Regions from separate parts of the Caballeronia sp. LZ019 genome, predicted to be linked through region 2. Evidence: predicted binding sites of a transcription regulator. Region 2 holds the regulator's gene; the other holds the start of a gene.

Region 1 (15,366 bases), 770 kb from region 2:
GACGCGCCGCCACCACGAAGTGCCGGTAACGCGGCCGCAAGTGCAGCAACGCGACGAGCGCGAACGCCGTCAGCCAGACGGTGATGGTCGTCGCCGCAGCCGAGCCCAGGAAGCCTTCGCGCGGCAGTCCGTATGCACCGTGAATCAGCCCGTAGTTGAGAAAGCCGTTGATGAACACGCCGCCGATGGACACCCACAAGAGCCGCTTCGCCGCGCCGATCGCCGGAAGAAAGGCGCGCATCATGCCGATGCCGATCAGGCTGCCCGGCGTCCCCCAGCGCAGCACGGCGCAGTATTCGCCGACGTTGCGCGCGAGCGTCGCCGGTTCGTGGAACGCGAGCAGGATCGGCTCGGCGTAGCTCAACAGGACGAACGCGGGGACGGCGAGCAGCACGGAAAGCAGCAGCCCCGTCCAGTAGATGCGCGGCACGCGTTCCTCCGCGTTCGCGCCGCGCGCATGCGCCACCGATACGCTCACCGAAGTGAGCACGCCCTGCAGCAGCGTGACAACGACGAAGAAGAGGTTCGCGCCGAGCCCGCCCGCGGCGAGCGCGTCGGGGCCGAGCGAGCCGAGCAGGATGGTGTCGGTGACGCCCATCGCCATTTGCGAAAGCTGCGCGATGGCGAGCGGCGCCGCGAGCCGCGCCGTATCGACGGCGTGACGGGATAGCGTCGGCGGTCCCTGATGCGCGGGTTGAGCGCGCGTGGTGTGCGATTGCATGATCGAAAAAGAGAGCGACTGGTCGCGGCGATCGTGCGTCGCAGAGGCGATGAACGGCTCGAACGCCGGCGCTGAAACCGGAACGAAAGACGACTAGCTTATTGCGTCGCGCGCGGCATGTCGATGTCGCGGCGGGTTATGGCGGGCTTTACGCAATCGCGCGGCGCGCACGCGCAATGCCGATGCCTTCAGGCGGGCGCGCGCACGCGGATCTTCTGGCCGTCGATCATCACGACCTGACCTGCGCGGATCTTGCACGTCTTGCGCAGTTCCACCTTGCCGTCGACGGTGACATCGCCCATTGCGACGCGCGCCTTCGCCGAGCCACCGCTGTCGGCGAGACCCATCAGCTTGAGCAGGTTGTGAAGTTCGACGTAATCGCCCGTGAGGGTGAATTGAAGCTGCGGCATGGCGGGCGGAAACAAACGTGTTGAAGACGGCCATGATAATGCATCGGGTACGCGTCGTGCTCCTGCTTTCCCCGACCGCGAACGATCGGACGTATTTGATGATGCATCCGAACGTCGGCGAAAAAGCGCTAAATGTAGCCAAGTGCAACCATGCGTAACAGTGACTGCACAGGCGAAACTCGGCGATCGACCGCCCGGTCTGTAGATTTGATCGATGCAGCTTCGGTCATCTTCCAAACGACACGCGCCGCGCGCAACCTTGCGAGACCACGCGCCGGCGCTACCAAAAGAGAGGACTAGCTCATGACTAAGGCTCGAATTCTGATGATCGGCACCGCCTTCGCCGCCCTGGCCGCCACCGGCGCGCAAGCCCAGACCGCGCAGCCGATGCAGGCCGCCCCCGGCGCCGATGCGCAAATCTCGACGCAGGCCCAGCAGCCGATGACGCCCCCGCAGCAGAACATCGTCGCGCCCGCGCCGACCGATCCGCTGGTGCAGAAGCGCAATGCCGACGCGCAGGCAAACGCCGAATACAAGGCGTCGAAGAAGGCGTCGAAGGCCGAGATGAAGGCCGCGAAGAAGGAAGCGAACGCGCAATACAAGGAAGAAGTGCGCAACGCGAAGATCAACAAGAAGGCCGACAAGGCCGCCGCAAAGGACGAGCTGAACGCCGCTGCCGACCGCACGCCGAAGGACGAGGGCGAGCAGCACTAAGCGGGCGACTGCGAGCGATGGCCGCGAGGTTCCTGACGGAGCTTCGCGGTTCCACACAGGGGAGGACACCATGACACGACGTAAGAATGCACTGCTGGCGGCGCTCGTCGTCGGCGCGCTGACCAGCGTGAGCGCGGTATCGGTCGCGCAGGCGGACGACACGACGCCGACGCACGCCGACAAGAAGGCCGCGAAGAAGCAGGCCGAAGCCGACAAGGACGCGGCCGTCGCACAGGCGAAGGCCGACAAGAAGAAGACGGAATCGCAATCGGAAGCGAACGAAGCCGCCGCGGATGCGAAGCTGAAGGACGCCAAAAAGGCGGACTGAGCGGCGCATTTCTGTACGAAGGCGGCCCGGGCTATTCACCCGGGCCGTCGTCTTTTTGGGGCCAAAAGCCGAGCCCTGACAAAGACTTGCACGGGCGGGTTGTATGGATATACAGTGTCGCGTCACTGCTTACCGTCATCCAATCTCGTGCTCACGCTTCCCGACATCGCCGCCGATTCTCCCGAGACCGAAGAACAGGCCGCAGCAGCCTATCTCGCGAAGCTGAACGATGCGCAACGTCGGGCCGTCGAATTCGGGGTCGATGGACCGGGCCGCTGCGGCGGGCCGCTGCTCGTCATTGCGGGCGCGGGGTCGGGGAAGACGAACACGCTTGCGCATCGCGTGGCGCATCTGCTGGTCAAGGGCGCGGACCCGCATCGCATTCTGCTGCTCACGTTCTCGCGCCGCGCGGCGCTCGAAATGACGCGGCGGGTGTCGCGTATCGCGAGAAATGCGCTCGGCAACAAAAGCGCCCTCGCGCAAGGGCTGACGTGGTCGGGCACCTTCCACGGCGTCGGCGCACGGCTGTTGCGCGATTACGCCGAGATCGTCGGGCTCGCGCCCTCGTTCACGATCAACGACCGTGAAGATTCCGCCGATCTGATGAACCTCGTGCGCCACGAACTCGGACTGTCGTCGAAGGAAAAGCGCTTCCCGGCGAAGTCCACGTGCTTCGCCATTTATTCGCGCGTGATCAACACGGGCGCGTCCTTGAGCCATGTGCTCGACAAGTCGTATCCGTGGTGCCGCGAGTGGGAAGCCGATCTCAAGCGCCTGTTCGCCGCCTATGTCAGCGCCAAGCAATCGCAAAGCGTCCTCGATTACGACGACCTGCTGCTCTACTGGTCGCATCTCGCGGCTGAGCCGGCCATCGCCGCCGATCTGTCGAGCCGTTTCGATCATGTGCTCGTCGACGAGTATCAGGACACCAATCGCCTGCAGGCGACCATCCTTCTCGCGATGAAACCCGACGGGCGCGGCCTCACCGTCGTCGGCGACGATGCGCAGTCCATCTATTCGTTTCGCGGCGCGACCGTGCGCAACATCCTGGATTTTCCGCAGCACTTCGATCCGCCCGCCGCGACCGTGACGCTCGATCGGAACTACCGCTCGACGCAGCCGATTCTCGAAGCGTCGAACGCGGTCATCGGCCTCGCCGCCGAGCGCTACACGAAGGACTTATGGACCGACAAGGCATCGGCGCAGAAGCCGCGTGTCGTCTCCGTCGCCGATGAGGCCGATCAGGCGCGCTATGTCGTCGAGAAAGTGCTGGAGGCGCGCGAGGGCGGCATGAAGCTCAAATCGCAGGCCGTGCTGTTTCGCGCGGCCCATCACAGCGCGGCGCTCGAGATCGAGCTGACGCGAAAGAACATTCCGTTCGTGAAGTTCGGCGGACTGAAGTTCCTCGATTCGGTCCATGTGAAAGACGTGCTCGCCGTGCTGCGCTGGGCGGAGAATCCACGCGACCGCGTCGCGGGGTTCCGGGTCGCGCAACTGCTACCGGGCGTCGGGCCGGCTATCGCCGGACGCCTGCTCGATGGCGTCGCGCAGAACGAGCGCCCCGCCGATGCGATCGCGGCGTTCAGCGCGCCGGCACGCGCGAGCGAAGACTGGCCGCGCTTCGTCGGGCTGATGGCGAAGCTGTGCGGGCGCGAATCCGGCTGGCCCGCCGAGTTCGAAATGATCCGCCGATGGTACGAGCCGCATCTCGAGCGCAATCACGAGGACGCGGCCATCCGCATCGGCGACGTCATGCAGATGGAGAGCATCGCGTCAACGTATCCGACGCGCGAGCGCTTTCTCACCGAACTGACGCTCGATCCGCCGGACGCGACGAGCGATGAATCGGGCGTGCCGCTCATCGACGAAGACTACCTGATCCTCTCGACCATCCATTCCGCGAAGGGGCAGGAGTGGCGCAACGTGTTCGTGCTGAACGGCGTGGACGGCTGCATTCCGTCCGATCTCGGCACCGGCAGCGAAGAAGAAGTCGACGAAGAGCGCCGCCTGCTGTATGTCGCGATGACGCGGGCGAAGGAAGACCTGCACGTCATCACGCCGCAGCGCTTCTACGTCCACAATCAGACGAATCTCGGCGACCGGCACGTGTGGGCGCAGCGCACGCGCTTCATTCCGCCGCATCTGCTGCCGCATTTCGAGGCCGCCGCGTGGCCGCCGGTTCCCGTGGCCGCCGCCCCGACGGCAGCGGGACTCGCCGCCGCCGCGAAGGCGAAGATCGATATCGCCGCGCGGCTCAAGGGAATGTGGGAGTAGCGGCCGGATGCGTTAGCGGGAGGCCCGCGTCGCGCCTGCCGCTCGCGGCGCGTGTCCGAAGATGCTGCGCAGCCACGCGGCAAACCGCGTGAAGCCGTCGTAGGGCTCTTCGACGAACAGTTCCGGCCGCAGCGAGCGCAGATATTCGAGCAACTGCTGCGCTTCCTGTTTCTGCACCGAACCGTAGAAGATGTTGAGCCACAGCAGCGCGCGCAGTTCGCCGAGCTTCTCGCGCGCCGTCGAGCCGACGTTCGTTTCCACCGCGACCTTCGCGTCGTACACACGCTGACGCAGCGAATCGGCGAGCCGCCAGGCGGGTGTCTGCATCTTTTCCTCGACCTCGCGGATATCGACTGCCGCCGACTTGATCTGCGAGGCGAGCACGTCTACCTGCGACGCATCGCCGTTCGCCTCGGTGACGATCGCGGCGGCCCATTCGCGCGAAGCCTTCAACAGATCCTCGGCGCTCCAGTCGGAACGGATCGCGAATGCGAAGCCGTGTTCCGCCGCCTGACGAATGAGGATTTCGACGACATCGGGGAACTCCTTGTCGAGCGCGCGCTTGGCCCATGCGTACTGGCCGTGCGTGAGCATGCGCTGCACGGCCTGCTCGGTGAGCGGCGTGGGATTGTCGAGCAGCTTCGCACGCAGGAAGTCCTCGAACGACGGCGTGATGAACTGAGGGTCGAGCTTGAGCGAGAGACGCAGGAACGCCTCGAAATCGCGTTGCAGCGAAGCGATCGTTTCGTCGCGCAACGAAAGGGTGATTTGGCGCATGTCGGTTTCCGGTTCCGCGCGTGGGGCGGCCGGTGGCCCCCCTGGCAGGAGATGCTGTCGGCCTGCCGCCAGGCAGAGCGGAGGCCATTCGAACCTGATATCGGCGCGGGAGCCGGAAACTTGAGGGCGTTTGTAAGGCGCGTCGTACCCGATGCAAATGGCCTAGCGCAGCACGACCAATTGCCAGAAGAAAAACACCGCGAGCGATACGGCGATCGTCAGCAGCGCGCGCCTCGTCAACGCGCACACGACGACCGCGACCGCCGCGGCCACGAGCTGCGGATTGCGCCACGAGAGTTCCGCGCCGTTGCCGTGCGGCGAGACGGTCATCGGCACGATGATCGCGGTCAGCACCGTCACCGGGACGAAGCCGAGCGCGGTCCGCACGACGGGCGGGAAGGCGAGCCGCTCGCCGAGCACGAACACGGCCGCACGGATCAGATAGGTGACGAGCGCCATGCCGAGAATGAGCAAAACGTAGTTCATCGCGCGCGCTCCTTTTTCAGACGCGGTTTCGCATCGATCATCGTGAGCACCATGCCGACGGCGACGCCCACGAGCACGGCCGCGAGCAGCCCGAGCTTGTAGGGCCAGTCCTGCCACGCGAACGACAGCACCCCGGACGCCAGCGCCGCCGTGACGAAGCGCGCCGCGACGAGTTGCGGCACGATGATCGCGATGAACGTCGCGACCATCGCGAAGTCGAGGCCGAGTGACTTGAGGCCCGGAAACGCCGCGCCGAAAAAGAGGCCGATGAGCGTCCACGCCTGCCAGTTCAGGTACATCGCGACGCCGGAGCCGAGGAAGTAGTGCGGCCCGATTTCGCCCGCCGCGCGCTTCTGATAATGGGCATAGGCGACGGCGAACACTTCGTCGGTCATGAGGCCGGCGAGCGCCCAGCGCCAGCGCGCGGGCAGATGGGCGACGTACGGCGCGAGCGTCGCCGAATACAGGATGTGCCGCAGATTGACGACGAAAGTGGTGGCCCAGATGACGGCGAAGCTGGCGTTCCCCGCGATCATCCCGACTGCGATGAACTGCGCCGATCCCGCGAACACCGCGAGCGACATGAGCTGGCCGTGCCACAGCGCGAGCGGACTCGCCGTGACGAGGGTGCCGAAGATGACGCCGAACGGCGCGGCGCCGATCATCATCGGAATGGTGTCGCGCGCGCCGGCGGCGAATTCGGTGAGCGCGCTGGGGGATGATGCGGTCAAGATGGTCCTCCTACGGCGTGTGACGTGTTGCCAGGTTGCGGAGGATATCCGGTCGTGACGCGGCGGGATAGTCTGTCCGTGCGGCGCGTGATGCGGTGCGCCTGCTTCACGGGCCGTCCGCTAGCTCGCAGCGTTTGGCGGCTCGGGCCGCTGCTCCCAGTCGATCGGCTCGTTCAAAGTCAGATGCAAGCGCGTTCGCAGTTCCGGGTGGACGTGAGCCTGAACAAGAAGCGCCATTCCGCCAATCTGTCGGGCGTGTTCGTCGGTCACAGGCGCCGAACGGTTGTCCGGCGCATCCGTGGGGACATCAAAGACGAAACCCGCTCGCTCGATCGCCGACTGGACGTCGTCCCGCCGCACGTTGCACAGCTGAAGTTGTTGCGTGTCCTCGTCGTAGAAAACGATGGTGGCACGTAGACGTTTGGACATAGTCAGTTCATTGCACGGACGAGTCATAGCCGATCCAGTCAGCCTACAGCTTCGCCGGCTCGCGTGCCGTACTCACTTCACCGGAATCGCCGTTCCCTGCGGCACCGGCACGGCGGTCACGCTGTTCTTCGCGCTGCCGCTCGCGATGCGGTCGCTGTAGGTCAGATAGACGAGCGTATTGCGCTTCGCATCGACGATCCGCACCACGTGCAGCGTCTTGAAGATGAAGGACATGCGATCCGTGAACACATCGCTCTTCTGTTTGAGCGGCTCCTTGAACGCGACCGGCCCGACCTGACGGCACGCGATCGACGCCTCAGTCGGGTCTTCCGCGATGCCGAGCGTGCCCTTCACGCCGCCCGTGCGCGCACGCGACACATAGCAGGTGACGCCGCCGACGAGCGGATCGTCGTAGGCCTCGACGCTCACGCGGTCCGAGCCGGTGATGCGGAAGTTCGTGTTGACGCTCGCGATTTCCTCCGCGTGCGCGGCAGTCGCGCCAAGCAGGAATACGAGCGATGCGGTCGATATCAGACGGGCGGCGCGGTTCATCACAATCCTTCGGAAAAAAAGAAAAGGGCGCCGTATTGTAGCGACGCCCTTCGTTGCTTCTGCTGCAGTCTGTTGCGGCCGGTTCAATGGAAGATCAGATACAGAATCACGAGCACGATAACCGGCACGCCGAGCAGCCATCCGAGCAGGTAAGGCATGTTGTCCTCCTTGCGCATGTTGTTGACGACGATTTCAGTATCGCGGGTTCGCGTAGCGCGCGTTAGCCGTGTGCGTCCGAAATGCGTGTAGGCGAAGTCCTATCGAATCTTACGAGCGCGTTACGAATTGGTCATGTCATCGTGGGAAAGGCGGCTGCGCGCCTTCTTCGCCGGGCGGTCGCGATAGAGCGCACGCACGTAGTCCAGATGCGCGCCCGCGCAGTCCCGTGCGCGCGCCGGATCGCGGGCGACGATCGCGTCGAGCATCGCGCGATGCTGGGCGAGCAGGTTGGCTTCGACTTCGTCGTCGTAATCGACGAGACGGTGCGACGTGAGCATCGATTCGCGCATGAGTTCGTTGAGCCCGTGCATCACATGCGCGAGCGCGACGTTGTGCGTCGCGTCCGCGATCGCCAGGTGAAACGCCGCGTCCTTTTCCGCGATGCGCGCGCTTTTCCGGGCGACGGCGGCCTCGAGTGCATCGAACGCCGCGCGGATTCGCGCGAGATCGGCTTCGGTCGCGCGTTCGGCAGCGTAAGCCGTGGCGAGCGTTTCGAGGCCGTGGCGCAATTCCAGTACGTCGGCGCTGGCGTCCGGCTGCTGTTGCAGCAATGCGGCGAGCGGCAGCGAAACGAGCGGCGCCGTCACGTCCGACACGACGAAGCCGCCGCGCGCCACCGCGCGAATGAAGCCATCGGATTCGAGGCGAATCAGCGCTTCCCTCAGCGACGGCCGCGACACGTTCAACTGCTCGGCGAGATCGCGCTCGGCGGGCAGACGCTGGCCGGGCAGCAGCGTGCCGTTCGAGATCAGCTCGCGAATCTGGCCGGACACGACGTCGGACAGGCGCACGCGGGCGTAGGAGTGCGAGTGGACGGGCTGGAAGGTCATCGGTCGAAGGGAATGCACAGGCAAAGACGCTGGATTAACCTAGTTTGACACGAAAGCGTCGCATCCTTAAAGTCTTGGTCAGACCAAGCTGACCAGAAACGCGGTTTCCTCCCTCGATACCCCATGAAAGTTGCCCTGTTCGTCCCCTGTTTCATCGATGCGTTCTATCCGCAGGTCGGCATCGCCACGCTCGAATTGCTGGAGCGGCTGGGCGTCGATGTTGACTATCCGCAAGATCAGACGTGCTGCGGCCAGCCGATGGCCAACAGCGGCGCGCGCAAGGAAGCCGCCGGCGCGGAGCGCGTGTTCGCGCGCAACTTCGCGGATTACGACTACGTGGTCGGGCCGTCGGCGAGTTGCACGCATCACGTGCGCGAGCATTTCACGGCCATCGAGCAAACGAACGATGTGCAGAAGGTGCGGCGCACTACCTTCGAACTGGTCGAGTTCCTGCATGACGTGCTGAAGGTCCGCGAGTTTCCGTGGGCCGAGTTTCCGCATCGTGTCGGGCTGCACAACAGCTGCAGCGCGGTGCGGCATCTGCGCGAGACATCGAATTCGGAAGTCGCCGGCACGCGGTACTCGAAGCCGCGCGCGCTGCTCGAAGGCGTGAAAGGCATCGAATTCGTCTCGCCCGCGCGGCCCGACGAATGCTGCGGCTTCGGCGGCACGTTCTCGGTGACGGAGGAAGCCGTCTCCGTGCGGATGGGACAGGACAAGGTGCGCGATCACATCGGCGCGGGCGCGGAGTACATCGTCTCCGGCGACATGTCCTGTCTCATGCATCAGCAGGGCTGCGCGGAACGCATGAAGCTCGACGCGCGGTTCATTCACATCGCGCAGGTTCTGAACGGAGCGCGCGCATGAGCAAGACCGTACGAATCGATCACGCGAAGGCGGCGGGCGCGTTCCTGCAGAAGACGGATCACGTCGCGTTCCACGACAAGCGTCTCTGGGATCTGCGCAGCAAGCGCGACGCGCAGGCGCACGGCATCCCCGAATGGGAAGCGATGCGCGAGCTGGCCTCGGGCATCAAGGAGCACACGCTGTCGAATCTCGCGGATTACATCGCGCAGTTCGTGGATCGTGCGGAGAAGAACGGCGTCGTCGTCCACTTCGCGGCCAACGCGGAAGAACACAACGCGCTCGTCCACAAGCTGATGAGCGAGCGGGGCATGACGACGCTCGTAAAAAGCAAGTCGATGCTCACCGACGAGTGCTACATGCGCGACTATCTGGAGCCGCGGGGCATCACGGTGATGGAAACCGATCTCGGCGAACGCATCCAGCAGCTCGATCATCAGGACCCGAGCCATATGGTCGTGCCGGCGGTCCACAAGCTGCGCGCGGACGTGGCGGAACTGTTCGGGAAGACCATCGGCACCGATCCGAACAACAGCGACATCCACTATCTCGCCGAAAGCCAGCGCATGAACACGCGGCCGTACTTCGTGCGCGAGAACACGGCGGGCATGACGGGCTGCAACTTCGCGGTGGCGGAAACGGGGACGGTCGTCGTCTGCACGAACGAGGGCAACGCAGACTTGTCCGCGAATGTGCCGCCGCTGCATATCGCATCCATCGGCATCGAGAAGATCATTCCGACGATCGCCGATCTCGGCGTGTTCGTGCGCATGCTGTCGAGAAGCGCGCTCGGCTCGCCGATCACGCAGTACACATCGCACTTTCGCGCGCCGCGGCCGGGGACGGAGATGCACTACATCCTCGTCGACAACGGACGCTCCGAGCGGCTCGCGCTCGACGACTTCTGGTATTCGCTGAAGTGCATCCGCTGCGGCGCGTGCATGAACACGTGCCCGGTGTATCGGCGAAGCGGGGGGCTGTCGTATGGCGGCACGTATTCGGGGCCGATCGGCGCGATCATCAACCCGACGCACGACCTGAAACGCTATAGCAGCCTGCCGTTCGCGTCGACGATGAACGGCAGTTGCACCAACGTCTGTCCGACGAAAGTGAACATTCACGAGCAGATCTACAAGTGGCGCGAGGTGATCGCGGAGCGTCACGAAGTGCCGTTCGTGAAGAAGGAAGTGCTGAAGATGGCGGGGCGTCTGCTGGCGAGTCCGACGCTTTATCGCGCGACGGTCGCGTCGCTTGGCGGCGCGCTGAAGCGGCTGCCCAACTTCGTGCTGTATAACCCGCTCAACATCTGGGGACGCCAGCGCGACTTGCCCGAAGCGCCCGCCGAGACTTTCCACGAGTGGTACAAGAAGAACCGGAAGCAAGCCAAATGACGACTCGCGAAGCCTTTCTCTCGAAGATTCGCGCGGCGCAGCCCGCATCGCGCCCGCGTCCCGATCTGCCGGTGTTCCCGTCGCCGGAAGGCGATCTGATGACGCGCTTCATCACCGCGCTTACCACGATGGGCGGAACATGCGCCCACGCACACAGCCTCGCCGATGTCGACGCGATGATCGCCGCGCGCTTCGGCGAGGGCGCGGTGGTGGCGTCGGCGGTGGAGGGCATCAGGGCGACGCGCAGGCTGTCGCCGGATACCGCGCCGGCGTCGCTGCAGGATGTCGATGTGGGCGTCGTGCGTGGACGGTTCGGCGTCGCGGAAACGGGCTCCGTGTGGTTCAGCGAGGAAGAATACGTCGTCAATTCGATCGGCTATCTCGTGCAGCATCTCGTCGTGCTGCTCGATCCCGCACAACTCGTCGATGGCTTGCAGCAGGTTTATCGTCGGCCCGATTTTCAGTCGGCGCGCTATGCGGTGCTCGTGACGGGGCCGTCCGCGACGGCGGATATCGAAGGCGTGCTGATTCGCGGCGCGCAGGGCGTGCGCTCGCTGACGGTCGTGTGGATGGAGTAGCGCCATAAGACCGCCATCGCAAAGCAGGCACTTCGAGATGTAACCAGCGGGCTGGTTGAAAACCTCGAGACAATTGCCGGGAGCCAGATCGAATGCAGATAGCCGAACGCGCGTCCGAGTTGCAGACGAATCCGTCAGTCAATGCAACTGATTGAATGAGCGGAAACGCTGGAAGACGGGCAGTGGAGAAACACTGGCGGAAAAACAAAAAGCCCAGTCATTCGACTGGGCTTTTTGTTTGATGCTTTTGGCTCCCCGACCTGGGCTCGAACCAGGGACCTACGGATTAACAGTCCGGCGCTCTACCGACTGAGCTATCGGGGAACATCTACTACTTGAAACCGATTGAAAAGCCCTGTATTCCACTGGGCTGAGGAAAACTGCTTGCTGAAGCTTTTGGCTCCCCGACCTGGGCTCGAACCAGGGACCTACGGATTAACAGTCCGGCGCTCTACCGACTGAGCTATCGGGGAACATCTACAGCAGAGAAGCGGAATTATAGGGAGCGTCTGCTACCCTGTCAACGCCGAATCTTCACTCAATACGACTTGTTTCACTGCGTCGAACTTCTCTTAAGGCCGCGCGCGCCTTGCCGACGCGCGACAAGACCTCAACGCTCGAGCAGATTCAACTTGTCCTTCACGTCCTTGAACTCCTCGGCTTCGGGCAACGGCGCCTTCGTCTTGGTGATGCTCGGCCAGTTGCGTGCGAGTTCGGCGTTCAGTTCGGTGAAGTGCTGCTGGTCGCCCGGCACGTCTTCCTCGGCGTAGATGGCATTCACCGGGCATTCGGCCACGCACACGGCGCAGTCGATGCACTCGTCCGGATCGATCGCGAGAAAGTTGGGACCTTCACGGAAGCAATCCACCGGGCACACGTCCACACAGTCGGTGTAGCGGCACTTGATGCAGCTTTCGGTCACAACGTGAGTCATTCAGGCTCCTGCATGCGGAAATCGTGGGGGTGGCGCCCGGCGCGCTGCATGGGCACGGCGGGTCGCTCGCCAAAACGCATATTGTAGCGTAACGGTAAAAACCGGCGCGAGGGCCACGGGGCATGGCTTATATCGATTCGCAATGTATGTATGCCCCCTCCCTAAAAAGGGCGCGCATTCGGGTAACATGGATCAAAGGCCTGCGGCGCGTCGCCGTGCGGTCGCCTCGCTCCGATGTGTCCCAGTCAGAACCATGATCATCAATTCGCTGCTCGATACCGATCTCTACAAGTTCACGATGATGCAGGTCGTGCTGCATCACTTCCCGGCCGCACATGTGGAATATCGCTTTCGCTGCCGCACGCCGGATGCCGACCTCGTGCCATACATCGACGAGATCCGCGACGAAGTGCGCCAGCTCTGCAGCCTGCGTTTCAGGGAAGAAGAGCTCGACTACCTGCGGCGCATGCGCTTCATGAAGAGCGATTTCATCGACTTCCTCGCGCTCTTTCATCTCAACGAGAAGTCCATCCGCATTTCGCCGTCGCCGAAAAACAATGGCGAGATCGACATCATGATCGAAGGGCCGTGGCTGCATACGATCCTCTTCGAGATTCCGGTGCTCGCGATCGTCAACGAAGTCTATTTCCGCAACACGCAGCGAAAGCCCGAGTACGAAACCGGGCGCGAGCGCCTGCGCGACAAGATCAAGCTGCTCGCCACGCCGCCCGAATACTCCGATTGCAAGATCGCCGATTACGGCACGCGCCGCCGCTTCTCGAAGCAGTGGCACGAGGAAGTCGTGCTGACGCTGAAGGAACGGCTCGGCGAGCAGTTCGCCGGCACGAGCAATGTCTTCTACGCGATGAAACACGGCCTGCGTCCGCTCGGCACGATGGCGCATGAATATCTGCAGGCGTGTCAGGCGCTCGGCCCGCGCCTGCGCGATTCGCAAATCTTCGGCTTCGAGATGTGGGCGAAGGAATATCGCGGGGATCTGGGCATCGCGCTGTCGGACGTGTACGGCATGAAGGCGTTTCTGCGCGACTTCGACATGTACTTCTGCAAGCTTTTCGACGGCGCGCGCCACGATTCCGGCGATCCCTTCGACTGGGGCGAGCGCCTTATCCGGCATTACGAGGAAAATCGCTGCGACCCGCGCACGAAGGTGCTCGTGTTCTCGGACGCGCTCGATATCCCCAAGGTGCTGCAACTCTACGAACGCTTTCGAGGACGCTGCCAGCTCGCGTTCGGCGTCGGCACCAACCTCACGAACGATCTCGGCTATCAGCCGCTGCAGATCGTCATCAAGATGGTTCGCTGCAACGGGCAGCCGGTCGCCAAGCTCTCCGATTCGCCGGGCAAGAACATGTGCGACGACAAGGCGTATCTCGCCTATCTGCGCCAGGTGTTCGGCATCGAGCAGCCCGTCGGGGAAGGCTGAATTCCACGCGGCCTATGCCGTTCGGCCGAGGTCCGTGCGCGCGGACCGGTCGATATAATCGGCTCCTCAACGCGGATTCATCGCCGCGAACGTTTCCCCGCAAGCAACATGAGGACGGCACCATGGATACATCGGCCGCGCGCCGCAACATTCTCGCGCGCATTCGCAGCGCGCAGGGCAGACGAGGCGCGCCGACAGACGCCGAACGCGCCGCCGCCGCCGAATACCTGATGCGGCATCCCGCTGGTCCGCGCCCGCCGCTTCCTGCCACGCGCGATGAACTCATCGCGCGTTTTCGTCTGGAGGCCGAACGGCTTGCGACGACCGTCGCCGAAGTCGGCACGCTCGACGAAGCGCCGGCCGAAGCCGCGCGCTATCTCCACGCGCTCGATCTTTCATGCGATGTCGTCGCGTGGCCCGCGCTCGGCAGTCTGCCGTGGGCGCAAGCGGGCATCGGCGCATCGCTTCGCAAGCCTGCGGATGCGGATCTCGTCGGCATCACCGGATGCTTCTGCGCGACCGCCGAGACCGGCTCGCTCGTGCTGCTGTCGGGCGCGGACACGCCCGCGTCCGGCGCATTGCTGCCGCAAACGCATATCGCCATCGTGCCGGCGTCGCGCATCGTTGCATCGCACGAAGATGCATTCGCGCTGATCCGCGCGGAGCGGGGCGAATTGCCGCGCGCCGTGAACTTCGTGTCGGGACCGTCGCGCACGGGCGATATCGAGCAGACCATCGTGCTCGGCGCGCATGGGCCGTATCGCGTGCATGTGATCGTCGTGCGGGGAGCGTGAGCAGCATGCGGCGTTTCGTTTTGGGCTTTTTGCCGGCGTTTTTCGCAGCGTCCGGCGCATCGGCGGCCACGCTCGATGGCGTTTCGCTTTCTGCGGCGTGGGGCATTCCGTTCATCGGCATCCTGCTTTCCATCGCGGTGTTTCCGCTCGTCGCGCACCGGTTCTGGCATCACCATTTCGGCAAGATCGCGGCGGCGTGGGCGCTGCTGCTGCTCGTGCCGTTCGCCTTCGCATTCGGCGCCGGCATTGCGTTCGGCGTGCTCGTCCACGCGATGCTCGAAGAATACGTGCCGTTCATCGTTCTGCTCGCGTCGCTTTATACGGTGGCGGGCGGCATCTGCGTGCGCGGCAACCTGCACGGCTCGCCGCGCGTCAACACGGCGCTGCTCGCGCTCGGCACCGCGCTCGCAAGCGTGATGGGAACGACCGGCGCGGCCATGCTGCTCATTCGTCCGTTGCTGCGCGCGAACGACAACCGCAAGCATGTGGTGCATGTCGTCGTGTTCTTCATCTTTCTGGTGGCGAACGCAGGCGGCTCGTTGTCGCCGCTCGGCGATCCGCCGCTCTTCCTCGGCTTCCTGAACGGCGTCGGCTTCTTCTGGACCACGCTGCATCTCGCGCTGCCGATGCTCTTTATCTGCGGCATCCTGCTCGCGCTCTTCTATGCGCTCGATACCTACTACTGGCGCAAGAAAGAGGAAACGCGCTCGGGCTTCCTGGATCCGACGCCGGACACGCGCAACCTGGGCATCGACGGCAAGATCAACTTCGCGCTGCTCGCGGCGATCGTCGTGCTCGTGTTGATGAGCGGCGTGTGGAAGCCCGGCGTTTCGTTCGACGTGTTCGGCGCGCACGTCGCGCTGCAAAACATCGTGCGGGATGCGGCGCTG
Region 2 (15,366 bases):
GAAGAACGTCTCGTTGGCGATGGAATAGCCGAGCTTCGCGACGCCCGCCGCGAAGATCGACGCGACGCGGTTCACGCGCAGCGCGATCGTCTTCAAGCCTTGCGGGCCGTGATAGACCGCGTACATGCTCGCCATGATCGCGAGCAGCGCCTGCGCCGTGCAGACGTTCGATGTCGCCTTTTCGCGGCGGATGTGCTGTTCGCGCGTTTGCAGCGCGAGACGCAGCGCGGAATTGCCTTGCGCGTCAACCGTCACGCCGACGAGACGGCCCGGCATCTGGCGCTTGAACTCGTCCCGCACGGACATGTAGGCAGCGTGCGGCCCGCCGAAGCCGACCGGCACGCCGAAACGCTGCGTATTGCCGATGGCCACGTCCGCGCCCCATTCGCCCGGCGGCGTGATGAGCGTCAGCGCGAGCAGGTCCGCCGACGCAACCACATGTCCGCCCGCGGCGTGAATGGCTTCGGCCAGCGCGCGGTAGTCGCGCACGTCGCCGTTCGCGCCCGGATATTGCAGCAGCACGCCGAACGCGTTGGCGCTCGCGGCGTCGGCTGCGGGGCCGACTTTGACCTCGATGCCCGCCGGCTTCGCGCGCGTCTTCACCACTTCGATGGTCTGCGGCAGCACGTCGTCCGCAACGTAGAACACGTTCGACTTCGGCTTGCCGACGCGTTGCAGAAGCGTCATTGCTTCGGCAGCGGCGGTGGCCTCGTCGAGCAGCGATGCGTTGGCCATCGCGAGGCCCGTGAGGTCCATCACCATCTGCTGGAAATTGAGCAGCGCTTCGAGGCGCCCTTGCGAGATTTCCGGCTGATACGGCGTGTAAGCCGTGTACCACGCCGGATTTTCGAGCACGTTGCGCAGGATCACCGCCGGCGTGTGCGTGCCGTAGTAACCCTGGCCGATGAAGGTTCGAAACACCAGATTCTCGTCCGCGAGCTTGCGCAACGACGCGAGCGCTTCTGCTTCGCTCTTCGGCTGCGTGAACGCGCCGAGCGGCAGCGTCTCCTTGCGGCGAATCGCTTCGGGAATCACCGCGTCGATGAAGGCCGCGCGCGATGCGAAACCGAGCGCGTCGAGCATTGCGCGCTGGTCGGCAGCGTCGGGGCCGATGTGCCGGCCAGCGAACGCATCGTGGCATTCGAGCGCGGCGAGTGACAGGGAAGTGCGGTTCATCAGGCGATCCGGGTGTTCGAGCTTCATGTGAATTCCTGCGAAAGCGGCTCCTTCCTCGAAACCGCTCTCGTCTGATAGAGGGTTATTCGCCGATCGACTTGCCGTAGCCATCGGCGTCGAGCAGCTTCTCGAGACCCGCGTCGCTCGCGGGCTTGATCTTGAAGAGCCAGCTTTCGTAGGGCGCGCCGTTCACCTGATCCGGCGATGACGTCAATGCGTCGTTTGCCGCGACGATTTCGCCCGAGACCGGCGCGTAGATGTCCGAGGCGGCCTTCACCGATTCGATGACGGCGATCGCGTCGCCTGCCGCAACCGACTTGCCCGCGGCGGGCAGTTCGACGAACACGATGTCGCCGAGCGCTTCCTGCGCGTGATCGGTGATGCCGACGGTCAGCGTGCCGTCGGATTCCGTGCGGACCCATTCGTGCGATTCGGTGTATTTCAGATCGGCCGGGATGCTCATTGGATGCTCCTTGCGTGGTTCGTTCGTTCGTGAAGTTTTGACTGGGAAAACGCGCGCATCGGCTTACTGGGGGGCTACGAGAACCTTGCCGTTGCGCACGAACGGAAGTTTTACCACGCGCGCGGGGACTTGCTTGTCGCGGATGACAACCTGCACCGTGTCGCCCGGCGCGACAGCGGCCGGCACGCGAGCGAATGCGATCGACTCCTGCATCGACGGGGAGAACGTGCCGCTCGTGATTTCGCCCTCGCCGTGCGGCGTCACGACTTTTTGATGGGCGCGCAGCACGCCGCCCGCACGACCGTTTTCCTTGATGAGCACGAGCCCGACGAAGCCGGCCTTCGTGCCGTCCGTTTCCAGCGCCGCGCGGCCGACGAAGTCACGCGGCGTCTTGAGATCGACGGTCCAGGCGAGGCCCGCGTCGAGCGGCGACACGTTTTCGTCCATGTCCTGGCCGTAGAGATTCATGCCGGCTTCGAGGCGCAGCGTGTCGCGTGCGCCGAGGCCGGCGGGCTTCACGCCAGCGGCGTGCAGCGCGTTCCACAGCGCTTCGACGTGCGTCGCCGGAACGACGATTTCGAAGCCGTCCTCGCCCGTATAGCCGGTGCGCGCGAGCATCAGCTCGCCGTATGCGGTGGCGGGAAACGTGACGGCGTTGAACGGCTTGATGTCCTGGGTCGCGGCGCGCGTGTCGGGCAGCACTTGCCAGACTTTCTCGCGCGCGTTCGGCCCTTGCACCGCGATGATGCCGAGATCGCCGCGCGGCGTGATCGACAGATTGAAGCCGCCTTCGGCGTTCAGTTGCCCGAACCACGCAATGTCCTTGTCCGCCGTGCTCGCGTTGACGACCACGCGAAAGTTCGTTTCGGAGAAGAAGTAAACGATGAGGTCGTCGATGACGCCGCCGTCGCTCTTGAGCAGGCACGAGTAGAGCGCGCGGCCCGGCGTCGTGAGCTTGTCGACGTTATTGGCGATTGCGTAGCGGAAGAAATCGCGGACGGCGTCGCCCTGAAAATCGACGACGCGCATGTGCGAGACGTCGAACATGCCGGCGTCGGTGCGTACGGCGCGGTGTTCGTCGATCTGCGAACCGTAGTTGACGGGCATGTCCCAGCCGCCGAAATCGACCATGCGCGCGTTGAGCGCGAGGTGAGCGGCGTGCAGGGGCGTGTGTTGAAGTGCGGTCATCGGGGCCTCGGTTCGCGAAAACAAAAAAGGCCACGCAGCGCGGTCTGCCTGCGGGATGCCGCTTCGCTCGCCGCCGATGCGGCATACAAAGCGCGACCCACGATGCAATTGCGATGCGTGACCCCTCTGTCCTCGGTACCTGAGAGATTGCGCGGACCCGGCGTGTGCCGATGATCCATCGCGCGCCCCTTCGGTGGGCAACTGGCTTCTTCCTTGGAGGAAGCCGCTGCCGCTCTCCAGAGTACGGAAGATTCGATCCTCCGACGCGGCCGGTCCTTTTGCCTGAGAGTTTGCGGGTGTGCCCCTTCGGCGGCGCGGCGTTCGCTGTGCAGTGCACGACGACGGCCACGCGCTCTCCCGACGCGTGCGGCAGAATTTACGCGACGGAAATGGGGTTGTCAAACGGATTCGGAGGCGGGCGATTGCGCGCGTCGCGCCGCTGTGATCGGCACGATTCGTTACGTTCGGGGCGGCGCTGTCTCCTACACTTTCTTACTTGGGAACTTCATTTCGACTCGATCATGGCATCCATCACGATCAACGGCAGGACGGTGACTGGCAAGAACATTTCCGTCCGCGGCAAGCAGGTGACGGTCGACGGGGAGACCGTGACCGTCGATGACTCGCTGCGCGTCATCATCGAAGTTCAGGGCGATGTCGAACGAATCGACGTGGACAGTTGCGAACGGCTGAGCGTGCATGGTCAGGCGGGCCGCGTGTCGGTCGTGTCGGGCAACATCACTTGCGGCGATGTCGGCGGGTCCGTGGAGACGGTTTCCGGCAATGTCAATTGCCGGGACATCGGCGGAAACGTGAGTACGACGTCGGGGAATGTGAATCGGCGGTGAACTTCGGCGGCACGGCTTCAGACCGTTGCGGATGCGTCGGCTTCCGCCATTGATCGGAACGCGTCCGCGCGCGTCAGGAAGGCCACGCAGTTTGCGACGAGGTCGGTCGCGTCGTGCTGGTCGAACGCATCCGCAAGATGGTAGTCCGCGAGTGTTCTTATCTTCTTGAGGTCGATGAGCAGGTAGGCAAGCACTTTGCCCTTCTTTCCGTGCGCGGCGTATCGATCAGTCAGGCGTTGATGCACTCCTGCTGCGTCATGGCCGGGCGGCAAGCACTTGTCCGCTACCTGCAAAGCTTGGTGATAAGCAGCGTAGTACGCACGTGATGCGCCCGAGCGCCATTCGCACTCACTGCCGCCCGCAGCGAGTTGCTGCGCCAGGCCGATCAGATCCTCGACTTCGATACTCATCGCGCAATTTCAAAGGACGTGCCGCGCGGTACGAACGATGCGAGCGGGCGGCAAACGAAGGTAATCAACTCGGGGTGGGCGTCATCGAACTCGTCGGTGAGCGCTTCCGCGATGGCAAAGTTCACGTTGGCGCACTGGCTCGCAGACTGGTCGATGTAGAACTCGTATCGCACGGTGTGGTCGGGAAAGCGCACCGAGCGCGTCCGCCTTATCGCGTGGCCGGATGCCCGTATCGTCGAACTGGCGAGTTGCAACAGGGCCATGCGCGTTTGTGGATCGACGCCAGAACGCTGAAATGACGCGATCAGATCGTTCATCTCAACGAGAAAGCAGTCGCTTTCTGTGAGCGCGTGCTGGATGTTGCCGGAGTGCATGACCGCATTCGCTTCTTCGAAAAGAGTTGCGCCATAGAGCGCACGAGCCGCAGCAAGGAACATCCGGACGTGACCGTGCTTCATTGCAGCGAGTTGACGGGCGTACTTCACCGCCAGATCGGTCGCTCCGAGGTTCAACGCTAGCGACGCGGCGTTACCCAGCACCATCGAGTCATAGTTGGCCAACGCATGGGCCGCTTCGGCGCAACGAATGAATCCATCCCGGTCGCCGCGCAAGAACGCGACAAACGCCAGTACGAGCCAGCACATCTGCGGCTCATCAGCGTTTCGTTGAAGTGACTGCTGCGCGTCTCGCTCTATGCGCTTCACAACGAACTCGTTGCTCTGCGCACTGATCGTCATTTCGACAAGAGCGTCGAGCCAATCATGAGTAACGGGTTGAGGGAGGTCCAAGTAGCGTTGGCCTGTTATTCGAGTGTTCGGAATAGTACAGGCCCTACTGGTTCAGCGTTTATCTTTTTATTACGCACCCGCAACGTCTGCTAAACAGCAGGAATCACGTCACCCCCGCACGAACTCCACCCTCCTCCCTTCCCGCTCGCTCAACATCGCCAGCTCGATGACGGTCATCGTATCCACCGCATCCTGCGGCGTCACCGGGAACGGCTTGCCATCCAGCACCGACGCCGCCAGCGCGCGATAGAACTCCACGTACGCCCCATCGCGCGTCGCGAATTCATGGCGCAGGTCGTGATCGCCATCCACTTCGCGCAGCAGTCCGGGCGGATTCTTGCCGAAGCCTGCATCGCCAGGGCGCAGGCCAGCGCGCAACTGATCTTCCTGCACGTCGAGGCCGGTCTTCACATAACTGCCGCGCGTGCCGTGAATCGCGAACCGCGGCGGCTCGAGCGCGGCGAGCGCGCTCGCATGCAGCACCACTTCCTTGTCCGCATGGCCGAGCACGAGATGCACATAATCCGGCGCGTGCGCGTGGTCGCGATGCGCCTTCACGAAAGCCGTCACCGTCTGCGGCACGCCGAAAAGCGCGAGCGCCTGATCGATCAGATGCGGCCCGAGATCGAACAGCAGACCGCCGCCTCTCGACGCTTCCTCGCGCCAGCGTTGCGGCACTTTCGGGCGGAACCGATCGAAATGCGATTCGTAATGCGTGATGCGCCCGAGCCGCCCGCTTTCGATCAGCCCGCGCGCCGTCATGAAATCGCCGTCCCAGCGGCGGTTGTGAAACGGCGCGAACAGCAAGCCATTCTGCTGCGCGAGATCAGCCAGCGCGCGCGCGTCGGCAGCGGTGAGCGTCACCGGCTTGTCGACGACCACGTGCTTGCCCGCCGACAACGCACGGCGCGCGAGGTCGAAGTGCGTATCGTTGGGGGTTGCGATAACGATGCACGCGATCTCATCGATGGCGGCGAGCGCATCGAAGTCCGCAACGATCCGCGCGTCCGGATAATCGGCCTGCGCGCGCTCGGCCTGGCTCGTCGCGATGGCCGCCACGCTCGCGCGGCCGCAATGCTCGATGACGGGCGCATGGAACGTCGCGCCGGCAAGGCCATAGCCCATCAGGCCGACTTTCAGTGCTGAACTCATTGTGGGCATCATCCTGTTTGAATCGACCGGATATTGTGGCACGCGGCCCGATCGCGGCAAACCGCAGCGGCAAGCCGAACGCCAAGCGGGGCCAAATCCCATCGCGTTTTATCGTGTTAACATCGCGCTCTCGAATTCGCCGCGCGCACGAACCGTGTGTCGCCGGGCGAATGCTCGCAGTCCATCAGCGGCGGTGTTTTTTACCGGTTGCCGCGCGCCTCACTCTCCAAAGTCCAGAACGATGTCCGCAGGTCTCAACGCCGCGCAAAGCGAAGCGGTGCGCTATCTCGATGGTCCCTGTCTCGTGCTCGCGGGCGCGGGCAGCGGCAAGACGCGCGTGATCACGCAGAAGATCGCGCACCTGATCGAAGGACGCGGCTTCGAGCCGAAGCACATCGCCGCGCTCACCTTCACGAACAAGGCCGCGCTCGAAATGCGCGAGCGGACCGCCAAGCTCCTCGAAGGCAAGACACTGACGACGCCCGGCAAGGAAGGCCGCAAGGTGCCGGTCAATCAGTTGACCATCTGCACGTTCCATTCGCTCGGCGTCCAGATCATGCGCCAGGAAGCGGAGCACGTCGGGCTGAAGCCGCAGTTCTCGATCATGGATTCCGACGACTGCTTCGGCATGGTCCAGGAACAGCTCGGCACGACGGACAAGGGCCTCATCCGCAAGGTGCAGTCGATCATTTCGCTGTGGAAGAACGCGATGGTCTCGCCCGATCAGGCCGCCGTCCTCGCGAGCAACGAGGACGAGCATCAGGCGGCGATCGTCTATCGCAGCTATGCCGCGACGCTTCATGCGTATCAGGCGCTCGACTTCGACGATCTGATCCTGCGCCCCGCGCAACTCTTCGCGGAGAACGAGCAGGTGCGCGAGAAGTGGCAGAACCGCCTGCGCTACCTGCTGATCGACGAGTATCAGGACACCAACGCCTGCCAGTACGAATTGCTGAAGCTGCTGGCCGGTCCGCGCGCGGCGTTCACCGCCGTGGGCGACGACGATCAGGCCATCTACGGCTGGCGCGGCGCCACGCTCGAGAACCTCGCGCAGCTGAGCAAGGACTTCCCGAAGCTGCACGTCATCAAGCTGGAGCAGAACTATCGGTCGACGGTGCGGATTCTGACGGCGGCGAACAACGTCATCGCCAACAATCCGAAGCTCTTCGAGAAAAAGCTGTGGTCGGAGCACGGCATGGGCGACACCATCACCGTCACCGGATGCAACGACGAAGAGCACGAAGCGGAATCCGTTGTCTTCCGGCTTTCGGCGCACAAGTTCGAGCGGCGCGCGGCGTTCCGCGATTACGCCATTCTGTATCGCGGGAATTTTCAGGCGCGCATCTTCGAGCAGGTGCTGCGTCGCGAGCGCATTCCGTATGTGCTGTCGGGCGGGCAGTCGTTTTTCGATCGCGCGGAGATCAAGGACATCATTGCGTATTTGCGGCTGATCGCGAATCCGGACGACGATCCCGCGTTCATCCGCGCGATCACGACGCCCCGGCGCGGCGTCGGCAACACGACGCTCGAAGCGCTCGGCGCGTTCGCGGGCGCGGCGAAGGTGTCGCTGTTCGAGGCGGTGTTCATGGGCGGCATCGAGGCGCGGCTGTCAGCGCGGCAAGTCGAACCGCTGCGCACGTTCTGCGAGTGGATACGCCGGCTGTCGGACCGCGCCGCGCGTGATCCGGCAAGCACCGTGCTCGACGACATGATGGAAGCCATCCACTACGAAGCCTACTTGTACGATGCCTTCGACGAGCGGCAGGCTCAGTCCAAGTGGCAGAACGTCCTCGAATTTTGCGAATGGCTGAAGCGCAAGGGCACGAAGCCGGAGTTGTCGCCGGAAGCCGAACAGACCGGCTACGACACCGCCGATGGCCTGACCGACGACGGGAAGAACCTGCTCGGGCTGATCCAGACCGTCGCGCTGATGTCGATGCTGGAAGGCAAGGACGAGGACCCGGACGCGGTGCGGCTCTCGACCGTCCATGCGTCGAAGGGGCTCGAGTATCCGCACGTGTTTCTGGTGGGCGTCGAGGAAGGCATCATGCCGCATCGCGGGAGTTCGGACGATGACGGTCCGATCGACGATGCCCGCATCGAGGAAGAGCGCCGGCTGATGTATGTGGCGATCACGCGGGCGCAGCGCAGCCTGCATCTGAACTGGTGCAAGAAACGCAAGCGCGCGCGGGAGACGGTGGTGTGCGAGCCGTCGCGCTTTATCCCGGAGATGCTGCTCGACGACGCGCCGCCGCCGACGGCGGAAGAAGCGCCGTTGTCGCCGAAGGACCGGATGGCGATGCTGAAGGCGCTGCTGCAGAAGAACTGACGGCAAACCCTGCGACGCCTGGGACGTGCGCAGGGTTTGTTATCGCCGCGGCCTTACTTCGACGCGTTCACCATGTAATCGACGGCGGCTTTCACATCCGCGTCCGATGCATTCGATCCGCCTTTCGGCGGCATCGCGCCCTTGCCGTGAAGCGCGTAGTTGTAGACGGTTTCCATCGGCTCTTTGAGGCGCGGCGCCCAGGTCGCCTTGTCGCCGAACTTCGGCGCGTTCAGTACGCCTGCCGCGTGACACGCCTGACACACCTGTTCGTAGAGCGCCTTGCCGGCTTGCGCGGCATCGGCGCTTTGGGCGCCAGCAGCCGGCGCCGATGCGGTCTGCGGCACTGAGGCCAGCGCAGCGAGGGCGGCTGCGGCCTGGGCGTTGTCGGTCGCGCCGGAAGCGGCGGCCGGCGCCGAAGCGGATGCGGCAGCCGATGCACCCGCCGCCGCGCCCGGTGCGGGTTGCGCCGGTTCCGCGAACTTTGCGCCGGCGTTGTTCGCCATGTAGACGACGGCGCGCGCGATCTCGAAGTCGCTGTAGTCGTCGGGACTGGCGCCGCCGCGCGGGGGCATCGCACCTTTGCCGTTGAGCGCGTTGTGCAGCAGCGTGTCGTAGCCTTCGCCGATACGCGGAGCCCATGCGCCGGCATCGCCGAGCTTGGGTGCGCCAGCGGTGCCTGTCGCATGGCATGCGGAGCAGACGGCCTTGAACACTTCTTCGCCGGTTTTATAGACGCGGGGGGCGTTGGCATCGCGGATATCGACTTTCGCGGCGGGCGCGATGCGCTCTTGCACGGAGGCGTCGATGTCGGTGCCCGCGCCGGTGCGCGTCGAGGTATCGACGTAGACGGCGAGCAGGATGATGATGGCGACCGGGATGCCGAACCCCGCGATGACCGCCGCGATGAGTTGGCCGGGTGTCCTGATCGGGGCTCCGTGGGGTGCTTCGCTCATGCTTGTCTCGTCTCCCGTTTTTTGATTGAGTCGGTTCAGACAGCGTGACGGCTACCGCTTCGCCCTGGCGTCGCCAGGGGCACGGTCGATTATAGACGGAACGTTTAACGGAAGGCGTCGGGGCGATGGAGCGCGTGGCGGGCGTTTACCCGCAGTTCATCGATGCCGGATGTGGCGCTGAAACGCCTGACATGGACGGATGCACGGAAAACAGGTATCCTCTCGGATTCGCATGGGTCTTGCTGTCGCCTTCCGGCACCCCGCAAGCAAGATTCTCAGCAGATGCGCCCGTAGCTCAATGGATAGAGTACTGCCCTCCGAAGGCAGGGGTTGCTGGTTCGATCCCAGCCGGGCGCGCCAACGATAATTTGCCTAGCAAGAGTCCACCCTTTCTATTCTTCAGGTATCGGTTTCGTGCCGGAAAGCAGTCTTCGCCTTTCGGGCGGTGACCTGGGGATTACTGAAGTGCCCACGCCGTTGCTGCTGTGTATCGGGAGCGCCCATCGCGCGAAACGACTTCGCCACAACGCGCGATGACTTTTTGCAATGTCCGCCTGCCGGAAGGGTAACATTTCGGCCTTTGCGACGACTCACCACACGAGCCTGACCGCTTCATGGCCATCAAGAAATCAGACCTCTACTCCTTCGTCTGGGCCTCTTGCGATGAACTGCGTGGCGGCATGGATGCCAGCCAGTTACAAGGACTACTCCCTGTCCATGCTGTTCATCAAGTGCATCAGGGACAAATACGCCGGTAGCGACAATCTCGCGCCGCCGATGCATATCTCAAACGGGGCCAGGTTCAAGGACATGATCGCGCTGAAGGGCAAGACCGATATCGGCGACAAAATCAATGCCCACCTCATTCCGCCGTTGATTGACGCGAAGCAAGGTCCTGTCCGACATGCAGGTCGACCTTCCCGCCCTAGAAGAACGACCCGCCAAAATGCGCGCCTTCGAGCAGGGCATGATGCAAGAGCTGGTAACCGGCAGAACCCTGCTGCTACCGACTGCCGACCAAGTCGAAGTGGCCGGCGACAAGCTGAAACCCAAAACCAAGACGCGTGAGGGACACGCCATGAGCGCCATCACACCGCATTACCGTAGCGTGCAGCAATTGCTGCAAAGTCAGTCCTTCTCCATCGACGAGTATCAGCGCGAGTACAAGTGGGAAAAGGAGAATATCGACGAACTGCTATCAGACCTACAAGCCAAGTTCTTCTCTCAGTACCAGGCAGGGGACGAGACTCCGGCAGTGAGCAGCTACGGTGAATACTTTCTCGGCTCCATCATCGTCAGCAAGCGCAACGGCAAAAATTATCTGATCGATGGCCAGCAGCGGGTGACTTCGCTTACGCTGCTGCTCATCTGCCTATACCGCGCGGCGGAAGCACGGGAGTTGCCGGTGTCGAAGACCATGGCGCCCCTGATCTTCAGCGACAACTTGGGCGAGCCCAAGTTCAACCTCGACATCCCCGAGCGCCTTCCAGTTATCCAGGCGCTGTTCCAGGGTTACGACTACAGCCCTGATGGCAAAGATGAGTCCATTCAAACGATGTACGCCCGTTACAGCGACATCGAGGCCAACGACCTGCTGGTCGATCTTGGCGACGCGCTGCCACACTTCATCTACTGGCTCCTCACGCGGGTGGGCTTGATCGAGATCGCCACTGACAACGACAACTACGCGTACGCGATCTTCGAAACCATGAATGATCGCGGCAAACCGCTCAGCCCGGTGGACATGCTCAAGGCCTACTTGCTGGCCCCGATCGAAGACCCGCAAGCCCGCATGCACGCTAACCAGACCTGGAAGCACGAGGTTCTAGAGCTAATCTCGTGGGGCGGTAGCCACGAGCCCGAGCGCGACGCCAATTGCATCAAGGCTTGGCTACGCGCGCAATACGCCGACTCCACGCGCGAACGCAAGGCAGGCGCCGTGGACAAGGACTGGGAACTCATCGGATCAGTCTTTCACCGCTGGGTGCGCGATCACAGCGTGCAACTCGGCCTGGGCAAGGCACAAGCCAATCAGCATCTGATGGCCCAGAGCTTCCCGTTCTTCGCTAGAGCCTACCGGCGCGTTCTCGCCGCCAGCCGACACTACACGCCCGGTCTGGAGCCCATCTACTACAACGCTCACAACGATTTCACGTGGCAGGGCACGGTGCTGCTGGCGCCGCTCATCGAAACGGACGACGACGACACCGTGCGTCGGAAGCTAGCCGTGACGGCCACCTACCTTGACATCTGGCTGATGCGCCGTGTGGTGAACTACATCCGCGTCGGATACTCAAGTGTGTCGTATGCCATGTGGCTGCTATGCCGCGATATTCGTCGCAAACCTTTGTCGGAGTTGGTAGAGGCGCTGACTAAAAAGCTGGAAGAAGACGACGTAACGTTTGAGGGCAGCGTCGCCAGAGGCCGAACGGGCATTGATGGTTTAGGACTTAATCAATTCAGCCGTCGCTATATCGCTCACCTGTTGGCGCGCCTGACGGCCGCGACCGAGGCCGGCGCGGGCCGCACCGAGTCCTTCGACAAACTAGTCAGGCGGGATGTCAAGAATCCGTTCGACATCGAGCACATTTGGGCCGACGACTATGAGGCTGTGGCCGAGCACTTCGCAGACGAGCAGGAGTTCCAAGAGTGGCGGAACTACGTGGCTTCCCTCCTTTTGCTGCCTGCCGACGTGAACCGTAGTCTGCAAGACAAGTCATTCGCCGACAAGCGCCCGCACTACGCCAAGCAGAACTTCTACGCGGCAAGCTTGGACGCGAGCGCTTACCAGCACCAACCGAAGTTCCAGCAGTTTGCTGCAGAACATCAACTGCCATTCAGGGCCTTCGACACTTTCACGAAGGAGGAACAGCGGACCCGGCGCGAATTGGTAGTCGCATTGATCGAACATGTCTGGGCTCCTGAGCGTTTGCAAGAAGCCGCCTTATGACGCAGCGCCTTCATCCCGAACGCGTGAACCAAGACCGCTTCGTCAAACGAATTTGCGAACCGGTGGCGACTGGAGGTCTGGGTTATGCCACTTCGGAGACCGGAAGAAGCGGACCGGCAACCGATGCATCGAATCCGCTTAGCTTCACGACAATCTGAAGGCGCGCGGCTCTTCAGACGTTCAATCTCTTAGGCGTTGCAGAAGCTGATGGCCGCTGCGGGATCTACCCCCTCAAGCCTCCACCCCCGTCCACTCCTGCTCCCGCAACTTCGCCCGCAGCCTCGCCACCGCCTGGCTATGCAGCTGGCAAACGCGCGACTCGCTGACTTCCATCACCGCGCCGATCTCGCGCAGATTCAACCCGCGCTCGTAATACAGACTCATCAAGAGCTTCTCCCGCTCCGGCAACCGATCGATCGCCTCGATCAGCGCCCCGCGCAAGCTCTCATCGAGCAGCGCCGACAGCGGGTCCGACCGATCCACGCAATACCGGTCGAGAAACGGCTCGTCATCCGCCGAACGATCGAAGTCTTCGTAATAGATCAACTGGCTGCCGTGCAAGTCCTGCAGCATCGACTGATATTCGTCGAGCGGCAGCTTCATGTGCTCGGCGATCTCCACCTCGCTCGCCGAACGTCCGAGACTCTGCTCGACCTTGTGCACCGCCGATTCCACCTCGCGCGATGTCTTGCGCATGCTGCGCGGCAACCAGTCGTTCGCGCGCAACTCGTCGAGCATCGCGCCGCGGATGCGCTGGCTCGCATACGTCTCGAACTGCGCACCCTGATCTTCCTTGTAACGGCTCGCCGCATCCATCAGGCCGATCATGCCGGCCTGGATCAGATCGTCGAGATCCACGCTCGCCGGCATCTTGGCGACGAGCTGCAGTCCCAGCCGGCGAACGAGCGGCGCGTAGCGCGTCAACACGTCGGACTGCGAGAGTTTGCCTTGGGCGTTGTACATCTGGGTCACCTTTGTCTTGATCACATCGACGCCGTGCTGCTCAATGCATGGCCGGGAAACATCGGCGCCCTTCGCGCCACTTCCCGCCCGCCCTTGTCAGACTCGCCAACCAAAAACTGCACTTCGTTTTGAATTTCCGCATCGCCCGCAAGAAGCGCGGGACGCATCGGCCAGTGAAGAAGCTCCGCCGCAATCTGGCGATAGTCGCGCGCCGCAGCCGTAGCCGGAAACGCCTCCACCACCGAACGCGACAGCTCCCTCGCCCGAGTAATGCGCGCATCCTCGGACACATATCCCGCATGCATGAGCGACACAGCCAGATACCGGCTCGCGACGCCCGACAGGTTCTCGAACGCGACCGCTGCATCGGCCGGGTTCTGCACATGATTGATCAGCACACGGAACTGGCCGATCGCATGCGCGTAGTGCAGACGCTTCATGCACGCATACGCCTCGGTGATCGCCGGCGCAGCCGCACGCGTGACGATCAGAAAGTCATGCGCCTGCGCCGCGAGCGACGACAACGCGCCATGCCGATCCAGTTGCGTATCGATCAGCACGATGTCCGCCGATCCGTCGAGCAGCGCGCGGCACTGCGCGGCATCGTGGCTCACGCGTTCCTCGCGAGGCGCGGCGATCAGCGAAAAGCCGAGCGGCGAGCGCGTGACCACGTCCTGCAGCGCGTGGCGGCCGGACATCACCGCGCTCATCGCCTGCGATCCGGAAAGCCCGGCCATGCGGCTCACCGATGTTCCGTTCTGCCGCTCGTCGATGACGAGCACATCCTTGCCATGCACGGCGAGCGCCGCACCGAGATTCACCACCGCCGACGTGCAGCCGATGCCCGCCGGTCCGCCCGCGACCGCCACCACGCGCGAGCCTGCACGCGTCAGCAACCGTCTCAGGCCTTCAGCCTGGTCGAGCACGAGCTTATCCAAAGCGGACCTCGTGGAGTTCGGCCGCGGCACGCGCGGACAATGCGGAAAGCAGCGCCGGCACTTCCTCGTCCTGCGGCACGAACGGCGAACCGTCGCGCGGAATGCAGAACGCGCTCTTGATCAGAAAACGCTTGGTCGCCACGTACAGGTTTTCCGGCACCTTCTGTCCGGTCGATACGTAATGCACCGGCAGCTTGTAGCGGATAACCGTATCGAGCACGCCGCCCAGGTTCGTCGCTTCATCGAGCTTGGTCAGGATGCAGCCCGCGAGCGGCGGCTGATCGGCCGCGCTCTTGTACGCCTGCACGACTTCGTTCAGCGTGTCGCCGTGGCTGGTCGCGTTGAGCAGCAACAGGCGCTGCACCGGATGACCCGCGCCGCACAGCATCGAAATCTGGTCGGAGACGGTGCGATCGCGCTGGCTCATGCCGATGGTGTCGATCAGCACGATGTGCTTGTTGCGCAACTCCGACAGCGCCAGTTGCAGGTCGGCTGCGTCCTTCACCGCATGCACCGAGACGCCGAGAATCTTGCCGAAAATGCGCAGTTGCTCGTGCGCGCCGATCCGGTAGCTGTCCGTGGTCAGCAGCGCGACCTTGCTTGCGCCGAAGCGCATCACGCAGCGCGCGGCAAGCTTCGCGGTGGTCGTCGTCTTGCCGACGCCCGTCGGGCCCATCAGCGCGAACACGCCGCCACGTTCCATCAGCGCGTCTTCGCTCGCCATCACCGGCAGATTCGATTCGAGCACCTGCTGCACCCATTCCATCGCGTGCTCGGCGCTTTCCATCTCCGGCATGTTGTCGATGACCATGCGTACGAGCTGCGCGGAAAATCCGGCAGCGAACAGGCGCTTGGTCAGCACGGCGTTGCTCGGCGTGCGGCGCTGGCGATCGCCCCACAGCAGGCCGGAGAAGTGTTCTTCCATCATCGAGCGCATCGACGACAGTTCGTTCATCACCGTTTCGTTGACGACCTCTTCCATGCGGGCGCGGATCGCCTCGGTGACGACGGCCGCCGCGTTCGCGGGCAAGCCATCGAACGCACCCTCGGTCGATGCCGGCGATGCTTCCGCTTGCGGCGCGCTCGCGTTGATCTTTTGCGCGGCGCGGCGTGCGGCGACCTGCGCGGCTTCGCGGGCCCAGTCGGGGGTGTCGATCTTCGGCTGCGCCAGCTGGCGCAACGCGTGATTCGCCGTCTCGGTCTTGTCG

The links. Region 2 encodes FliA, which starts transcription of late flagellar genes. Its sites were predicted from a motif close to CTAAAGTTTNNNNNNNNNNNGCCGNTA; they were not measured.
Region 1: a site for FliA is predicted at 5,323-5,349, ahead of P9255_RS15090 (DUF4088 family protein). Genes of this name have one in related genera too.

Annotation. Positions count from the first base shown of each region.
Region 1 covers NZ_JARTVZ010000005.1:347,925-363,290, reverse strand. The annotation lists gene P9255_RS15115 (MATE family efflux transporter) at 1-721, opposite strand, end outside; gene P9255_RS15110 (RNA-binding S4 domain-containing protein) at 910-1,131, opposite strand; gene P9255_RS15105 (hypothetical protein) at 1,435-1,845, shown strand; gene P9255_RS15100 (hypothetical protein) at 1,916-2,173, shown strand; gene P9255_RS15095 (ATP-dependent helicase) at 2,321-4,447, shown strand; gene P9255_RS15090 (DUF4088 family protein) at 4,460-5,224, opposite strand; gene P9255_RS15085 (AzlD domain-containing protein) at 5,387-5,710, opposite strand; gene P9255_RS15080 (AzlC family ABC transporter permease) at 5,707-6,378, opposite strand; gene P9255_RS15075 (hypothetical protein) at 6,562-6,870, opposite strand; gene P9255_RS15070 (CreA family protein) at 6,943-7,422, opposite strand; gene P9255_RS15065 (FCD domain-containing protein) at 7,701-8,471, opposite strand; gene P9255_RS15060 ((Fe-S)-binding protein) at 8,595-9,338, shown strand; gene P9255_RS15055 (lactate utilization protein B) at 9,335-10,726, shown strand; gene P9255_RS15050 (LUD domain-containing protein) at 10,723-11,304, shown strand; tRNA gene P9255_RS15045 (tRNA-Asn) at 11,553-11,628, opposite strand; tRNA gene P9255_RS15040 (tRNA-Asn) at 11,702-11,777, opposite strand; gene fdxA (ferredoxin FdxA) at 11,915-12,238, opposite strand; gene pncB (nicotinate phosphoribosyltransferase) at 12,492-13,682, shown strand; gene P9255_RS15025 (lactate utilization protein C) at 13,805-14,476, shown strand; gene P9255_RS15020 (sodium:proton antiporter) at 14,482-15,366, shown strand, end outside.
Region 2 covers NZ_JARTVZ010000005.1:1,113,699-1,129,064, forward strand. The annotation lists gene gcvP (aminomethyl-transferring glycine dehydrogenase) at 1-1,203, opposite strand, end outside; gene gcvH (glycine cleavage system protein GcvH) at 1,259-1,639, opposite strand; gene gcvT (glycine cleavage system aminomethyltransferase GcvT) at 1,703-2,827, opposite strand; glycine riboswitch at 2,944-3,077, opposite strand; glycine riboswitch at 3,087-3,197, opposite strand; gene P9255_RS18675 (hypothetical protein) at 3,349-3,675, shown strand; gene P9255_RS18680 (hypothetical protein) at 3,693-4,085, opposite strand; gene P9255_RS18685 (hypothetical protein) at 4,082-4,873, opposite strand; gene P9255_RS18690 (oxidoreductase) at 4,982-6,025, opposite strand; gene P9255_RS18695 (UvrD-helicase domain-containing protein) at 6,267-8,354, shown strand; gene P9255_RS18700 (c-type cytochrome) at 8,408-9,307, opposite strand; tRNA gene P9255_RS18705 (tRNA-Arg) at 9,592-9,667, shown strand; gene P9255_RS18710 (DUF262 domain-containing protein) at 10,212-12,257, shown strand; gene P9255_RS18715 (RNA polymerase sigma factor FliA) at 12,489-13,220, opposite strand; gene P9255_RS18720 (MinD/ParA family protein) at 13,241-14,158, opposite strand; gene flhF (flagellar biosynthesis protein FlhF) at 14,151-15,366, opposite strand, start outside.